One region of the Marichromatium sp. PS1 genome, then DNA from elsewhere that is predicted to be linked to it. Evidence: predicted binding sites of a transcription regulator. Region 1 holds the regulator's gene; each other region holds the start of a gene.
What was found. Region 1 encodes sigma-54, which starts transcription at its own class of promoters, with help from an activator protein. Its sites were predicted from a motif close to TGGCANGNTNCNTGCTT; they were not measured.

Region 1 (5,381 bases):
TTCGGGCTCGCCGTTGAGCCAGCGCAGCTGCAGCCGCGGGCCGGTCTGTTCGAGGAGTGACTGGAGGCTGTCGAGCATGGCCCAGGTCGGCGTGGCGCTAGCGCGCCTCGCTCGTCTCGATCAGTTGCAGGACGGTCGCCGCCGAGCCGGCCTCGCGCAGCGCGGCGCGGGTGGCCGGGTCGCTGAACATGCCGGCGAGCCGGGCGAGCAAGCGCAGATGCTCCTCGGTGGCGCTCTCCGGGACCAGCAGGGCGAAGGCGAGATCGACCGGCTCGCCGTCGATCGCGTCATAGTCGACCCCGGTGCTGGTGCTGACGAAGGCCCCGAGCACCTCGTTGATCTCCTTGATGCGGGCGTGCGGCAGCGCCACACCGTGACCGAGTCCGGTGCTGCCGAGTCGCTCGCGCTCGAGCAGACGCTCGAAGACGAGTTCGGTGTTGAGACGGGGGTGGTCGTTGGCCAGCAGCTCGGCGAGCGTCTCGAGCAGCCGCTTCTTGCTGGCGATCTCGGCACCGCAGCTGACTCGGGCCTCGCTGATCAGGTCTGGACTGAACATCGGTCAAGGCTCCTGGTGGTCGCAGGGACAGGGGCGCTGGGCGGTGACGGTGTCCGGTGTCCATACCGGCGGGTGATCGGGGCGCGTGGTCGTGGTCATGGATTCTGGGTGTCCTTCGAGTCGTCGGAGCCCGCAGGTGTCGATATCGGCTCGGATCTCAGGGTCTCAATGCAAAACACCCCGAACGGCGCGATCACGGATCCGTTCGAGGTGTCGGTGCGTCGGTCCGGCGGGTGTCGGGTGTCCCGACGCCCCGCCGACGCATGGGCCATCAGGCCGTTGCCGGGCTATTCGGTATCGGCCTCGGCGTCGGCCTCGGCTTCAGAGTCGGCCGCCTTCGGGCCGGGTGCGCTGCGATAGTCGTTCTTCTTCTCCTTGTGGCGCAGGATCTGGCGATCGAGCTTGTCGGTCAGGCCGTCGATCGCGGCATACATATCTTCATGCACGGAGTCGGCGAAGAGCTTCCCACCATTGATGTGCAGCGTCGCCTCGGCCTTCTGGTCGAGCTTCTCAACGCTGAGAATGACGTGGGCATTGGTGACGTGGTCGAAGTGACGCGCCAGGCGTGCGAATTTGCTGTCGACGTAGTCGCGCAGTGCCTCGGTGATGTCGACGTGATGACCCGTCAGATTGATTTGCATCATTGGACTCCTTACAGGGGTTCCAAACAGCCTGCTCATGCCAGGCGTTTGCGCTCGTTCGAGGCTGGAATACCCATGGCCTCGCGGTACTTGGCGACGGTTCGACGCGCGACCTGGATGCCGCGATCGGCCAGTTCGGCCGCGATCTTGCTGTCGCTCAAGGGTTTTCTGGCGGGTTCGGCGGCGATCAGCTTACGAATGAGCGCGCGGATCGCCGTTGATGAACACTCCCCACCAGAAGTGGTGCTGACGTGGGACGAGAAGAAGTACTTGAACTCCAGGGTGCCCCTCGGCGTATGCATGTATTTCTGCGTGGTGACCCGGGAGACGGTCGACTCGTGCAGCTCGAGCGCCTCGGCGACGTCGCGCAGCACCATCGGCCGCATCGCCTCCTCGCCGTGCTCGAAGAACGCCTGCTGCATCTCCACGATCTTGGCGCCCACCCGCAGCACGGTGTCGTTGCGGCTCGCCAGGCTCTTGATGAACCAGCGCGCCTCCTGCAGGTGGTTGCGCATGGTGACGCTGTCGCTGCTGGTGTCGGCGCGCCGGATCAGCCGGGCGTAGTCTGCGTTCACCCTCAGTTTAGGTGTGGATTCCGGGTTGAGTTCCACCGACCAGCGACCATTCTCTCTGCGCACGAAGATGTCGGGTACAACGTACTCCGGGGGCTCCTGCGCGATCAAGTCGCCGGGGTGCGGGTTGAGCTGGCAGATCAGCGTGAGTGCACCACGAATCTCGGGCTCGGTCTGCTTGAAGCGGCGCATCAGCGCGGCGATGTCCTTGCGCGGCAGGTGCTCGAAGCCGTCGCGACAGATCGCCAGCGCGAGGTCGCGCTGCGGGGTCTCGGCGGGGAGCTGCCGCAGCTGGATCTGCAGGCACTCGGCGAGATCGCGGGCGCCGACCCCCGGGGGATCGAACGACTGCACCCGGTGCACCATGGTGGCGATCTCCTCGAGGCTGATCTGATCGTCGCCGATGGTGCTCAGCAGCTCGTCGAGATCGGCCCGAAGATAGCCGCGCGCGTCGATGGCATCGATCACCGCCTCGGCGATCATCTCGTCGCGCTCGCTCAGCCGGATCAGGTTGAGCTGCCAGAGGAGGTGATCGTGCAGGGTCTGAGGGCGGCTCTGGTGGAGGAAGGGGTCGAAATCGGCGTTCTCGGCGCTGCCCTGGGTGCTCGGCGGTAGATAGCCGTCGTAGACATCGGCCCACTGGGTGTCGACCGGGAGCTCATCGGGGATCTCGTTGGTCTCGCCCTGGAGCTCACGCTCGGCGCTGCCCTGCTCATCGCTGGGCGGGGACTCGTGTGCGCCATTGCCGCTGTCCTCTCCGTTGGCGGCGAAGCGGTCGGCCTCCTCGGCCTCCTCGAGCATCAGGTTGGAGTCCAGCGCCTCCTGGATCTCCTTCTGCAGCTCGAGCGTCGACAGCTGCAGGAGGCGAATCGCCTGCTGCAGCTGGGGCGTCATCGTCAGGTGTTGGCCGAGGCGAAGCTGGATGGTTTGCTTCATGGATCGCCGATGCGTCTTGCGTCTGTCTCTATGCCGGGTCGATGACCGTCCTATGACGATTATAGGTCGGGTGGCAACAAAGGTGCCTGAGTCACGTCAAGCGCGCCCCCTGCCGGGGCGCGATGGTCTTCATCTTACTCCCAATATGTAGCAGCGGGGCGCGGATGCTGCCGCCTACATGCTACATGGCGAAGTCGGCGCCGAGATAGACGTCGCGTACCTGCTGGTTGGCGAGCAGCTCGTCGGGGCGGCCGGCGGCGATCACCTCGCCATTACTGATGATGTAGCCGCGATCGCAGATGTCGAGCGTCTCGCGCACGTTGTGATCGGTGATCAACACGCCGATGCCGCGCTCGCGCAGGTGCGAGACGATCGCCTTGATGTCGCCCACGGCGATCGGGTCGACGCCGGCGAAGGGCTCGTCGAGCAGCATCACCTTGGGGTCGACGGCCAGCGCGCGGGCGATCTCGAGACGACGGCGCTCGCCGCCGGAGAGGCTGAGTGCCAGCGACTCGCCGATATGGGCGATGCCGAGCTCCTCGAGCAGCTGCTCGCAACGCTGCTCGCGCTGCTCGCGGTCGAGGTCGCCGCGGGTCTCGAGGATCGCGAGGATGTTGTCGCGCGCGCTGAGCTTGCGAAACACCGAGGGCTCCTGCGCCAGATAGCTCAGTCCGGCGCGCGCGCGCGCATGCATCGGCATCAGGGTGACATCGTGCTCGTCGAGGGTGATGCGCCCCTGGTCGGCAGGGATCAGCCCGACGATGAGATAGAAGCAGGTGGTCTTGCCCGCGCCGTTGGGGCCGAGCAGCCCGACCACCTCGCCGGCCTCGACCTCGACGCTCACTCCCCGCAGGACCTCGCGGCTGCGATAACGTTTCTTGAGCTGTTCGGCGCGCAGTACGCTCATCCGTCGATCCCTGTCATGACTCCTCCTCGGGGGTGATGGTGATCCGCACCCGACCGCTGCCGCCGGCACGGAAGTGTTCGCGGGCACGGTCGTAGACGATGCGCTCGCTGGCGACGCGGTCCTCGCCCTGGATCAGTACCGCCTCGTCGATCAGCACCAGCTCGTCGCGGTCGGTGTCGAACTCCATGCGCCTGGCGAAGGCGCGGACCTCGCCCTGGTCGTCCTCGAGCAGTTGACGGAAGCGCGCCGGGGTGCCGATGGCGATGATCTGGCGCGGGCGGCGGTCCTCGCGGTGATAGACGGTCATGTGGTCGGCGTGCAGGCGCATGCTGCCCTGGGTGACCTCGACGTTGCCGACATAGATGCTGGTGCCCTCGGCCTCGCGTACCTCGACGTCGTCGGCCTCGATGTACATCGGTTGCTGGGGGTCGTCGTCGAGCGCGTTGGCCGGGTTCCAGCCGAACAACAGCAACAGTGCCAGCAGGCGCAGTGGAGGGCTCATGGTTGGGTCTCCTGGGTCGGGGCGAGCAGCATCCGGGTGCGACCGTGGAAGGTGGCGCGCGCCGGCTCGTCGTACCACAGCTGCATGCCGGTGGCGCTCAGCCAGTCCTCGCCGCTGGCCACCCGCACCGGCAGGTCGGTACGGGCATAGGCGCGCTGGTGCCAGACGTTGAGCTGCTCGGTCTCGATGTGCGCGGGCGGGGCCTCGGCGGTGGCGTCGCGCTCGAGATGGACGTCGCCGGTCAGCCGCACCTCCGCGCCGCCGTCGAGCACCAGCCCGTGCTCGGCGCGCGCGCGCCACGGCGGTCCGTCGGACTGGAACAGCTGCATGTGTGGGCGGTCGAGCTCGGAGAGATCCTCGGCGACGAACTGACGCAACTCGGTCGCGCTCAGGCGTCGGCTCGGTGCGCCGCTGGTGTCGGTCTCGAGCGCGGTGAACGCGTGGACCACGTAGTCGGGGACGCGGGGGCGTACGGTGGCCGGTCCCTGCGGCTGGTCGATGCGCTGGACCTGCCACCAGCCCGCGAGCCCGCTGAAGGCGAAGAAGGCGGCGAGCAGGTAGTAGCGCAGCGGCCAGTGCGCGCGGGTGCTCATGGACGCTGTCCGGCCAGTCGCGCGAGCGTCCCCTGAGCGTCCATGATCAGTTCGCAGAACTCGCGCGCGGCGCCGCGCCCGCCGTGCGCCGTGGTGTGCCAGTGCGCCTCGGCGCGTACCATCGGGTGGGCATCGGCCACCGCCGCGGCGAGCCCGACCTGGCGCATCACCGGCAGGTCGATGACGTCGTCGCCGAGATAGGCCACGGCGGCGTCCTCGATCCCCAGTCGCTCGCGCAGCTCGAGATAGGCGGCGAGCTTGTCGCGCTGGCCCTGGTAGACGTGGTTCACCCCCAATCCCTTCATCCGCATGGTGACCACCCGCGAGCTGCGCCCGGTGATCACCGCGAGGGTCACGCCGGACTCGCGCAACATCACCATGCCGTGACCGTCGCGGGCGTTGAACGCCTTGTATTCCTGACCGTCGTCGCCGAGATAGAGGCTGCCGTCGGTGAGTACGCCGTCGACGTCGAAGATCGCCAGACGAATGGCGGCGGCGCGGTTGCGGATCTCTTGCATCTCCCTGGTGACTCCTTGATGAGGAAGAAGGGGCGGGCCCCTGTGCGGCGCATTGTCGGGTGCGCGGGCGGTTTTGACCAGCGGGGGCAGTTTCAGACCACGCCCGCGCGCAACAGGTCGTGCATGTTGAGTGCGCCGACCGGGCGGCGCTCGTCG
Region 2 (5,381 bases), on a different contig from region 1:
ATCACCGGATAGCCGACACGCTCGGCGCAGGCCAGCGCCTCGTCGAGGTTGGCGAGGTTGCCATCACTGCCGGGCGTGACCGGCACCCCGGCGCGGATCATCGCCTGACGGGCCTCGGTCTTGTCGCCCATCCGTGCGATCACCTCGGCGCTCGGACCGATGAAGGTCAGCCCACGCCGGGCACAGGCAGCGGCCAGCTCCGGGTTCTCGGAGAGGAAGCCATAGCCGGGATGAATAGCATCGCAGCCGGTGGCCACGGCCAGGTTGACGATGGTGTGGACATTGAGATAACCGGCCAGCGGATCGCTGCCCAGGCTATAGGCCTCGTCGGCCTTCTTGACATGAAGCGAATGGCGATCCGCTTCGGAATAGATTGCCACCGAGCGGATGCCCATCTCGGCGCAGGCGCGAATGACACGCACCGCAATCTCTCCGCGGTTCGCGATCAGTATCTTTCGAAGCATTGGTTAGCCTCAGGAATGGCCGGTTCAGTGGACCGAGTCAGAACGGTGAGGATCGTTCGGCTGCACTTGCTGCTTTGCAGCAATATACCCAAAGGCGGTCTGGGTGCAAAGGATGCACACCGGGACACGGCACCGACGTCACCGAAAGGACGGCGTAGAAGCGATCAATTTCGCTGCACGGCGGCGCAGTTTAGCGCAACTTCATCGAATGCTGTCAAATGTGTTCAATCGCGTGCAACGTCTGACCGCACTGTCCGGAGGACGCGGAGGCACCGAAGATGCCCGCCCAACAATCGATTGATCCCGAGTTGGCGCAACCGTGATCGAGCCCGGGGTTTCACTCGTCTGTTTTACGCATAGCGCCAAGGCTTTCAAGATCCGCGCCCGCACCCCGCGGGCTGCCACGGCGCTGCTTCACTCCCATGTGACACCGGGCTCATGACAGGCGGGAAAAAGACAGGCTTGTCTGTTTTTCAGGGGTGTCCGAACAGCGATGGCAGGCGAGCGCGCCAGGCCGCCGCCACGGGGGAGACGTCACACCAGGGGTGTCGACTCTCCCTCACCGAGGTCCGTGACAACAGGAGCATGCGATGAAGACCAAGACGCTGATTCAGCTCAGCCATGTCCGAGGAGGCCCGGGCGGGTGTCAGCACGCGACGGCCCCGGCCCGACGGCGTCGGGACCGGCGAGCGCCGACACGCGGAACGACTGTTGATGGCGCCCGATCCAAAACCGGTCGATCTGCGCCATCTGATTGAAACGGCGCACACCTGCAGCGATCGCGCCGAGATCGTCGAACCCGGATCGGGGAGGACAAGCCCCGACCCGGGTCTTCGCCACGCCCTAGCGGCCGCGACGACCCAACCGACGCGACAGCCCCGCGGCAAGGAGCCCGCCGCCAATCAGCCCCAGCGGAGCCGGCAACGGCACCGACTGGACCGGCTGGGCCGCGGCCGGCGGGAACAGCGCCTCGGTGCTGACCGCGAAGGCGAACTGGAAGGTGGTCGCCTGCTCCTCGGCGGTGCGAAAGCCCTGACACCCGGCGCCCAGCCCGAGCGCGGCGCACTCCTCCTCGTGCAGGGTGGCGATCGGTGCGACCCCGCCGCTGGCATCCTGCAGCAGCAGGCTCACCAGATACTCGTTGCCATCGTAGAGGAAGGGGATATCCAGGGTCTGCACGGCGAGCAACCCGAACAGATCAGGACAGGGGTTGGTGCTGTCGCCGGCACACGTCCCCTGGTTCGCCGTTTCCTTGAAGAAGAACTCGAAGTCCAGGGTCCGGGTATCGACGCTGGCGCCACTGGCGGGCAGCTCTGGCGTCAAGGTCAGACTGGTCGCGACACGCCCCCACTCCAGGGTCGAGTAGCGCGACGAGAGCCGATTGTTCCAGTGGGTCAGGCTGGTGCCGACGCCGATCTCGGCGGCGTCATCAGCGCTGCCGTCGACGACCGTCGCGACCGAGCCGACGGCCGGGCCGCCGCCGGTCAGGTCATTGGTCACGCCATTGCCGATGGTCAAGGCGCTGCGGTTGTGATCGGCGTCGGTGCTGGGGCTACGGAAATCAGGCGTCACCGTTGTGCCCCAACACCCAAGCCAAGTATCCATACCGGAACAATAAGATCCGCTCCCCCAGGACAACTCGCTGCCGGTGACCTGAATCTCACCACTCGACCCTGAGAACCGATTATCTACGAAACGTGCATCGGCGCTGTATCCCCACTGGGTCACCACCGGTCCGGCGACCGCGTTGCCCAAGGTCCCTAGCACCAGGGCAGCCAGCGCCATCTTTTTCATCACCATTCGCTTCATCATGTTGACTCAACTCCGTTGTCTTCCTTGTGCCGGGGCGGATCCATCCTCGCGGAGCATCGTGCGCCGCACCGGGGCCATCCCGTCTCGCAACGATGGCGCGCACCCGACTCGACACTTAGAGCACGTCCCATGCCATATAAAGACAACCAACTGAAGGCTAAAAGGTTTCTTCAAAACCAGCACACCACGAGCAAAAGCGAGCACGAAAACCGTAAAAAAAACCGACGACTGCCCTGCCCGTACTCATGCAGAACGGCCCCCGCCGCCCCGTCTGCACATCCGCTCATGCTGTGCGAGAATTCCACGCTTGTCGAAATGACGAGGACCCGTTCGTGAACCAGGCCACATCCGCCACCCTGCACTCCCCGCTCGAACCACCGCTGCCCGAAGGGGCGGGTGAACGCAGGTGCTGGGGCGGGCTGCACGGGGCCGGCGCGGCGCTCGCCATCGCCACCGCCGCCAGACGTCACCCCGGACTGGTGCTGGCCCTGGCCGAGGACGTGCAGGCGGCGCGACGGCTGCACGCCGAGCTGGGCTTCTTCCTCACCGGCAGCGATCTCCCGGTGCTCGGCTTCCCCGACTGGGAGACCCTGCCCTACGACGTCTTCTCGCCCCTGCCCGAGCTGATCTCGGAGCGGCTGCTGACCCTGCACCGTCTGCCGGGGCTGACCCGTGGCGTACTGGTGGTGCCGGTGGCGACCCTGCTCCAGCGCCTGCCGCCGCGCGACTATGTCGACGCCCACTCGCTGGTGCTCGCCTGCGGCGACCGACTCGATCTCGACGCCACCCGACTGCGACTCGAACACGCCGGCTACAGCTGTATCTCGCAGGTGATGGGACACGGCGAATACGCGGTACGCGGCTCGCTGCTCGATGTCTTCCCGATGGGCGGACAGCAACCGCTGCGCATCGACCTGTTCGACGACGAGGTCGAGAGCATTCGTCTGTTCGATCCCGAGACCCAGCGCTCGCACGACCGCATCGAGCAGGTGCGGATGCTGCCGGCGCGCGAGTTCCCCTTCGACGAGCAGGCGATCGCCGGTTTCCGCAGCCGCTATCGCGCCAGCATCGAGGGCGATCCGCAACGCAGCCTGATCTATCGCGAGGTCTCGGAGGGGCGCACACCGGGCGGCATCGAGTCCTATCTGCCGCTGTTCTTCGACGACACCGCCACCCTCTTCGACTATCTGCCCGCCACCACCCTGGCGATCGAACCGGCGAGCGGTCGCGAGGCCGGCGCGGGCTTCCTCGCCACCGTCGCCGAGCGCCATGAGCAGCGTCGCCACGACGCCGAGCGCCCGCTGCTCGACCCCGCGCGGCTCTATCTCGGCGCCGACGAACTGGCCGCCGCGCTCAACCGCATGCCCGGGGTGAACTACCGCACCGCACCGTTCGACACTCGCCCCAAGGGCTATGCTGGGGTCGACAACTTCGCCACCCTCGACCTGCCAGCGCTGGAGCTGCAGGCCCGCGCCGCCGAGCCGGCGCAGGCGCTGCAGCGCTTCCTCGACACCCCGGGGCAGCGGGTGCTGCTGGTGGCCGAGAGCACCGGACGCCGCGAGCTGCTCGCCGAACAGCTGCGCGACTTCGGCATCCATGCCACCCAGGTCAGCGACTGGGGCAGCTTCGTCGCCGGCGATCTGTCGCTCGCGCTCACCGTCGCGCCGCTCGAACAGGGGTTGCGGCTCGCCGACCAGGGACTGGCGCTGATCACCGAGACCCAGATCTATGGCGAGCGGGTGCGCCAGGAGCGTCGCCGTCGCGCCCGCGAGCGCGACGGCGACGCGGTGGTGCGCAACCTCACCGAACTGACCGAGGGCGCCCCGGTGGTCCACGAGGAGCACGGCGTCGGGCGCTATCTGGGGCTGCAGACGCTCGAGGTCGGCGGCAGCAGCACCGAGTTCCTCACCCTCGGCTATGCCAAGGGCGACAAGCTCTATGTCCCGGTCAGCTCGCTGCACCTGATCTCGCGCTATACCGGCGCCACCCCCGAGCAGGCACCGCTGCACCGACTCGGCGGCGAGCAATGGGAGCGGATCAAGCGCAAGGCGGCGCAGAAGGCCTGCGACGTCGCCGCCGAACTGCTCGACGTCTACGCCCGACGCGCCGCCCGTCAGGGCGTGGCCAGTCCCGCGCCCGATACCGACTATGGCGCCTTCGCCGCCGCCTTCCCCTTCGAGGAGACCCCGGACCAGCTGCGCGCGATCGACAGCGTGCTCGCCGACATGGCCGACACCAAGCCGATGGACCGGGTGGTGTGTGGCGACGTCGGTTTCGGCAAGACCGAGGTGGCGATGCGCGCGGCCTTCGTCGCCGCCAACGGCGGGCGACAGGTGGTGGTGCTGGTGCCCACCACCCTGCTCGCCCAGCAGCACTTCGAGAACTTCTCCGACCGCTTCGCCGACTGGCCGATCAAGGTCGAGAGCCTGTCGCGCTTTCGCACCGCGCGCGAGCAGAAGCAGGTATTCGCCGGGCTGGCCGATGGCACCATCGACATCGTCGTCGGTACCCACAAGCTGCTCCAACCGGGCATCGACTTCCACGACCTGGGGCTGGTGATCGTCGACGAGGAGCATCGCTTCGGGGTGCGTCACAAGGAGCGGCTCAAACAGCTGCGTAGCGAGGTCGACATCCTCACCCTCACCGCCACGCCGATCCCGCGCACCCTCAACATGGCGATGTCGGGACTGCGCGATCTGTCGATCATCGCCACCGCGCCGGTCGAGCGCCACCCGATCAAGACCTTCGTCAGCCCGTGGAACGACGGTCTGGTGCAGGAGGCGGTACAGCGCGAGCTCAAGCGCGGCGGTCAGGTCTACTTCCTCCACAACGAGGTCGAGACCATCGAGAACCAGGCACAGAAGCTCGAGGCGCTGATCCCGAGCGCGCGCGTCCAGGTCGCCCACGGTCAGATGCGCGAGCGCGAGCTCGAACGGATCATGCGCGACTTCTACCACCAGCGCTTCAACCTGCTGGTGTGCACCACCATCGTCGAGAGCGGCATCGACGTGCCCAGCGCCAATACCATCATCATCAATCGCGCCGACAAGCTCGGCCTGGCCCAGCTCCATCAGCTGCGTGGCCGGGTCGGGCGCTCGCACCACC
Region 3 (5,381 bases), 320 kb from region 1:
GCCAGCCGCCCCGCGCCCGAACCGATCAGAGACCGCGGCTGGCGCGCTTGCGGTCCTGCTCGGTGAGGTGACGCTTGCGCACGCGGATGGCGTTGGGGGTGATCTCGACCAGCTCATCGTCCTCGATGAACTCCAGCGCCTGCTCCAGGGTGAACTTCACCGGCGGGGTCAGCAGGATGTTCTCGTCCGAACCGGCGGCGCGGATGTTGGTCAGCTGCTTGGCCTTGAGCGGGTTGACGGTGAGGTCGTTGTCGCGCGAGTGGATGCCGACCACCTGGCCCTCGTAGATCTCGTCGCCCGGCGAGACCAGCATCCGACCCCGCTCCTGGAGGTTGAACAGCGCGTAGCCGAGCGCCTTGCCGGTGGCGTTGGAGATCAGGGCGCCGTTGCGCCGCTCGGCGATGCCGCCGGTGGTGGCCGGACGGTAGCGCTCGAAGACGTGATACTTGAGGCCGGTGCCCGAGGTCAGCGACATGAACTCGGTCTGGAAACCGATCAGGCCGCGCGAGGGGATCTCGTAGTCGAGCCGCACCCGCCCCTTGCCGTCCGGCACCATGTCCTTGAGTTCGGCACGACGCTCGCCGAGCGCCTGCATGATCGCACCCTGGCACTCCTCGTCGACGTCGACGGTGAGCTGCTCGTAGGGCTCACAGATCTCGCCGTCGATCTCGCGGAAGATGACCTCGGGGCGCGAGACGGCCAGCTCGTAGCCCTCGCGACGCATGTTCTCGAGCAGGATCGAGAGGTGCAGCTCGCCACGCCCGGAGACGCGGAACTTCTCCGGATCGTTGCCTTCCTCGACACGCAGCGCGACATTGTGGATCAGCTCGCGCTGGAGCCGGTCCTTGAGCTGGCGCGAGGTCAGGTACTTGCCCTCGCGCCCGGCGAAGGGCGAGGTGTTGACCTGGAAGGTCATGGTCACGGTCGGCTCGTCGACGGTCAGCGGCGTCATCGGCTCGACATGATCGGGGTCGCAGAGGGTATCGGAGACGTTCGGCGCCTCGATCCCGGTGAGCGCGACGATGTCGCCGGCGCTGGCCGAGTCGACCTCGTGACGGTCGAGCCCGAGATAGCCGTAGACCAGACCGATCTTGACCTTCTGCCGGGTGCCGTCGCGCTTGACCACGGTCACCTGCTGATTGGGGCGCACGCTGCCCTGGCGAATGCGCCCGACCGCAATGGCGCCGACGAAGGCGTTGTAGTCGAGGGTCGAGACCTGCATCTGGAAGGGCGCCTCGGGCTTGACCTCGGGGGCCGGGCAGTGCTCGACGATGGCCTGGAACAGCGGGCTCATGTCGCCGTCGCGCACATCGTCCTCGAGTCCGGCATAGCCATTGAGCGCCGAGGCATAGACGATGGGGAAATCGAGCTGCTCATCGGTTGCGCCGAGACGGTCGAAGAGATCGAAGACCTGGTCGATGACCCAGTCCGGACGCGCGCCCGGACGATCGATCTTGTTGACCACCACGATCGGACGCAGACCGTGGGCGAAGGCCTTGCTGGTGACGAAGCGGGTCTGCGGCATCGGTCCCTCGCGGGCATCGACGAGCAGCAGCACCGAGTCGACCATCGACAGCACACGCTCGACCTCGCCGCCGAAGTCGGCGTGCCCGGGGGTGTCGACGATGTTGATGCGATAGTCGTTCCAGCGGATCGCGGTGTTCTTGGAGAGGATGGTGATGCCGCGCTCCTTCTCCAGCGCGTTGGAGTCCATCACCCGCTCCACCGGCCCGAAGCGCTCGCCGAGCGTGCCCGACTGCTGCAGCAGCTGATCGACCAGGGTGGTCTTGCCGTGGTCGACGTGGGCGATGATGGCGATATTGCGGAGTTTCTCGATTTGGTTGCTTGACAATGCCTTATCACTCGTTGACGAGGCGTCGCGCGCCTCTTTGGGTGTTCACTGGGCCCGGGGATTATGGGGCGGACTCCACACGGCCCGCGCCAGGGGCATCACGGCGAGGGATGCGCCCGAACGGGTCCGATCTCGTCGAATATGGACGCGCGGGATGGTCTTCTTGACCCGTGGTCGCGACCAAGGAGTTGGTCGACAGGCACCCGGACGCGCGCAACCGGCAAAGCTGTCGGTCAGCGGCTCGACGATGGAACGGGTGATCACCAGGCGTGCCAGGGTTGGGAATCCATAAGTATACACCGTACGGGCCAGGGCCCAGCAGGGGCGACGAAAAAAAACCTGTCGGCCCCGTCATCATCGTCGCCACCCTGTGCTTCCACCAGCGCGCGGACCGGATGTCCGACCAAGCCCATCTCGAGCGAATGGCGGGGCACGCCAGCCGCGTCGGCAGCCTCGAGACCTACCGGGCGCGGGCCGACGGCAACGCCGATCTGTTCGAGGGCGTGAACATGACGCCCGCGAGCGGCGCCCGCCCGGAGATCTATCGCGGCCTCGGCAACACCCCCGACCTGCGTGACTGACCGCCTGGCGGCGCCGGGAAACACCACCGCGCACTGTACCGATTGTCACAAAGCCCGCCGACACGGCCTGTTGCGATCCCCACAAGGGTCACCGGTCCAACCATTCGACAGACCAAAAAACAGACGGTTAGCGGGACCCTCCCAGTCAGGCACGCTGCTTGCTCATGCACGACAGAACCATTGAATCCGCGGGGCCCGACGCCCCGTCAGTCGTGGAGGCCAGACGATGGAGTCGAAGCAAGCGGGTCACGATCGAAAGACCCCCACCTCGGGTTGCGCTGCGGGGGGCTGCGGTGGCGGGAGCGCGCTCGACCGGCTCCCCGCCGCGACCCGCGAGCGGGTGCGCAACCATCCCTGTTTCTCGGAGGACGCCCATCAGCACTACGCGCGGATGCACGTGGCGGTGGCGCCGGCCTGCAACATCCAGTGCCACTACTGCAACCGCAAGTACGACTGTGCCAACGAGTCACGTCCCGGCGTGGTCTCCGAGCTGCTCGAACCGCAGCAGGCGGCGGACAAGGTGGCGGCGGTGGCCGCCCACATCCCCCAGCTCTCGGTGGTCGGCATCGCCGGTCCGGGCGATCCGCTGGCCAACCCCGAGCGCACCTTCGCGACCTTCCGACTGATCGCCGAGCGCACCCCGGACCTCAGGCTGTGCGTCTCGACCAACGGCCTGGCGCTGCCCGAGGCGGTCGACACCCTGTGTCGCTACAACATCGAGCACGTCACCATCACCATCAACTGTCTCGACCCCGACATCGGCGCCGAGATCTACCCCTGGGTGTTCTGGAACAACCGCCGCGTGCGCGGTCGCAAGGGCGCCGAGATCCTCATCGAGCAGCAGCAGCTCGGGCTCGAGCGGCTGGTCGAGCGCGGCATGCTGGTCAAGGTCAACTCGGTACTGATCCCCGGGGTCAACGACCAGCACCTCACCGAGGTCAGCCGCGCGGTCAAGGCCAAGGGGGCCTTCCTCCACAACCTGATGCCGCTGATCGCCGAGCCCGAGCACGGCACCTTCTACGGCCTGATGGGCCAGCGCGCGCCGCGCGCCAGCGAACTGCGCGCGCTGCAGACCGAGTGCGCCGGCGACATGGCGATCATGCGTCACTGCAAGCAGTGTCGCGCCGACGCCGTCGGCATGCTCGGTGAGGACCGCAGCGCCGAGTTCACGCTCGAGCGCATCGCCACCCTGGAGATCGACGACGCCGCCGCGCTGGCACGACGCACCGCCGTACGCGAGGCGATCGAGCAGCGGCGCCGGGGCGTCGCCCCGGCGCTGGTGCCGCTGTCCACGCTGAGCGCCTCCCGCCCCCGCCCCGCCACCCACGCGGCACGCATCGCGGTAGCCAGCAGCGACGGTCGACTGGTCGATCAGCACTTCGGTCATGCCGATCGCTTCCTCGTCTACGAGGTCGACGAGCAGGGCGAACGGCTGCTCGACGAACGCCCACTCGCGCGCTACTGCAACGGCGCCGAGCACTGCGACGAGGACGACGACGCCCTGGCCCCGGCACTGGCCGCGCTCGCCGACTGCGCCATGGTGCTGTGCTCGCGCATCGGGCTCGCCCCCTGGGAGCGGCTCGAGACGGCAGGCATCCGTCCCAACGGCGAGCTGGCGATGCTGCCGATCGAGCAGGCGCTGCGCGCGGCCCACCGCGAACTCGCCGAGCGGGGCGCCCTGAGCATCGACGAACCCCAGCGCGCCACCCTCAGCGCCTAGCCACGGAGGTCCCCGAGATGGCCCTGAAGATCACCAGCGGATGCGTCAACTGCTGGGCCTGCGAGCCGCTCTGTCCGAGCGCGGCGATCGAGCCCGCCAGCCCACACTTTCGCATCGACCCAGCCGCCTGCAGCGAGTGCGCGGGCGAGTACGCCGACCCGCAGTGCGCGAGCATCTGCCCGATCGAGGGCGCGATCGTCGACGCCAGCGGCGCAGCGCTCAACCCACCGGGTTCGCTCACCGGCATCCCGCCGCGCCTGCTCGAGCAGACACGCGCGCGCATCCAGGCCCGCTGACCCGATCACCGGGTCCGGCAACAGGGACGCCCGCGGACCCGGCACCATCACCAGGAGACCGATGGAGGCGAGACCATGGCCACGCCCTGCCCCGAACGCACCCGCGAGATCCAGCGGATCTTCGTCCGGTTGATGACCCGGGCGATCGGCGCGGGCAACGACCACGCCTTCGCCTGCATGATCGCCAGCCGCGCCAGCGGTCTCGGCGCCCTGCCCCCCTGGCTCGGGCTCGCGCCCGAGGCGTTCAATGCGCTGATGGGCTATCACTTCCCCGGGGTCTCGCCCGAGGTGCTCTCCAACCTCGAAGGGGTGGCACCCAACCCCGCGCGTGAGGACGAGCGCGCGGAGCTGGTCGCATTGCTCGGCGGCCAGCGCGCCGGGCACACCCACTCGGAGCTGTGGATGGCCGAGGTGGTTGCCGCCGGCTGCCTGGCGACCGATCATCTGTGGCAGGACCTCGGACTGTGGAACCGCCGCGCGCTGACCGCGCTGATGCGTCGCAACTTCCCGCGCCTGGCCATGGCCAACACCGGCGACATGAAGTGGAAACGCTTTCTCTACAAGCAACTGTGCGAACGCGAGGGCGTCTATCTGTGCCGGGCACCATCATGCGAGGAGTGCGCCGACTACCATGTTTGTTTTGGACCTGAGGACTGAGCTCGCCGCCGGCGAGACCACCGCCAATACCATCCACGCCCGCGCCAGCGGTGCCTATCTGGGACTGGCCATCGGCGACGCCCTCGGCGCCACCGTGGAGTTCATGACCCCGACCGAGATCCGCACCCGTCACGGCGTCCACCGCGACCTGGTCGGCGGCGGCTGGCTCAGGCTGCGTCGCGGTCAGGTCACCGACGACACCGCGATGTCGCTGGCACTCGGCCAGGCACTGCTCGACCATGGCCGCGTCGAGGCCGCGCCCATCGCCGAGGCCT

Region 2: the regulator sigma-54 is predicted to act here: its motif matches at 2,395-2,411, upstream of ACAM26_RS14090 (THxN family PEP-CTERM protein).
Region 3: the regulator sigma-54 is predicted to act here: its motif matches at 2,581-2,597, upstream of nifB (nitrogenase cofactor biosynthesis protein NifB).

What each region holds. Positions count from the first base shown of each region.
Region 1 covers NZ_BAAFHB010000002.1:803,702-809,082, forward strand. The annotation lists gene hprK (HPr(Ser) kinase/phosphatase) at 1-78, opposite strand, end outside; gene ACAM26_RS04905 (PTS sugar transporter subunit IIA) at 98-556, opposite strand; gene raiA (ribosome-associated translation inhibitor RaiA) at 844-1,197, opposite strand; gene ACAM26_RS04915 (RNA polymerase factor sigma-54) at 1,233-2,705, opposite strand; gene lptB (LPS export ABC transporter ATP-binding protein) at 2,887-3,612, opposite strand; gene lptA (lipopolysaccharide transport periplasmic protein LptA) at 3,626-4,114, opposite strand; gene lptC (LPS export ABC transporter periplasmic protein LptC) at 4,111-4,707, opposite strand; gene kdsC (3-deoxy-manno-octulosonate-8-phosphatase KdsC) at 4,704-5,225, opposite strand; gene ACAM26_RS04940 (KpsF/GutQ family sugar-phosphate isomerase) at 5,318-5,381, opposite strand, start outside.
Region 2 covers NZ_BAAFHB010000005.1:392,484-397,864, forward strand. The annotation lists gene ACAM26_RS14085 (acetyl-CoA carboxylase biotin carboxylase subunit) at 1-464, opposite strand, end outside; gene ACAM26_RS14090 (THxN family PEP-CTERM protein) at 1,308-2,276, opposite strand; gene mfd (transcription-repair coupling factor) at 2,609-5,381, shown strand, end outside.
Region 3 covers NZ_BAAFHB010000002.1:486,595-491,975, reverse strand. The annotation lists gene typA (translational GTPase TypA) at 26-1,852, opposite strand; gene ACAM26_RS03470 (hypothetical protein) at 2,248-2,433, shown strand; gene nifB (nitrogenase cofactor biosynthesis protein NifB) at 2,660-4,153, shown strand; gene ACAM26_RS03460 (ferredoxin) at 4,171-4,449, shown strand; gene ACAM26_RS03455 (nitrogen fixation protein NifQ) at 4,525-5,106, shown strand; gene draG (ADP-ribosyl-[dinitrogen reductase] hydrolase) at 5,081-5,381, shown strand, end outside.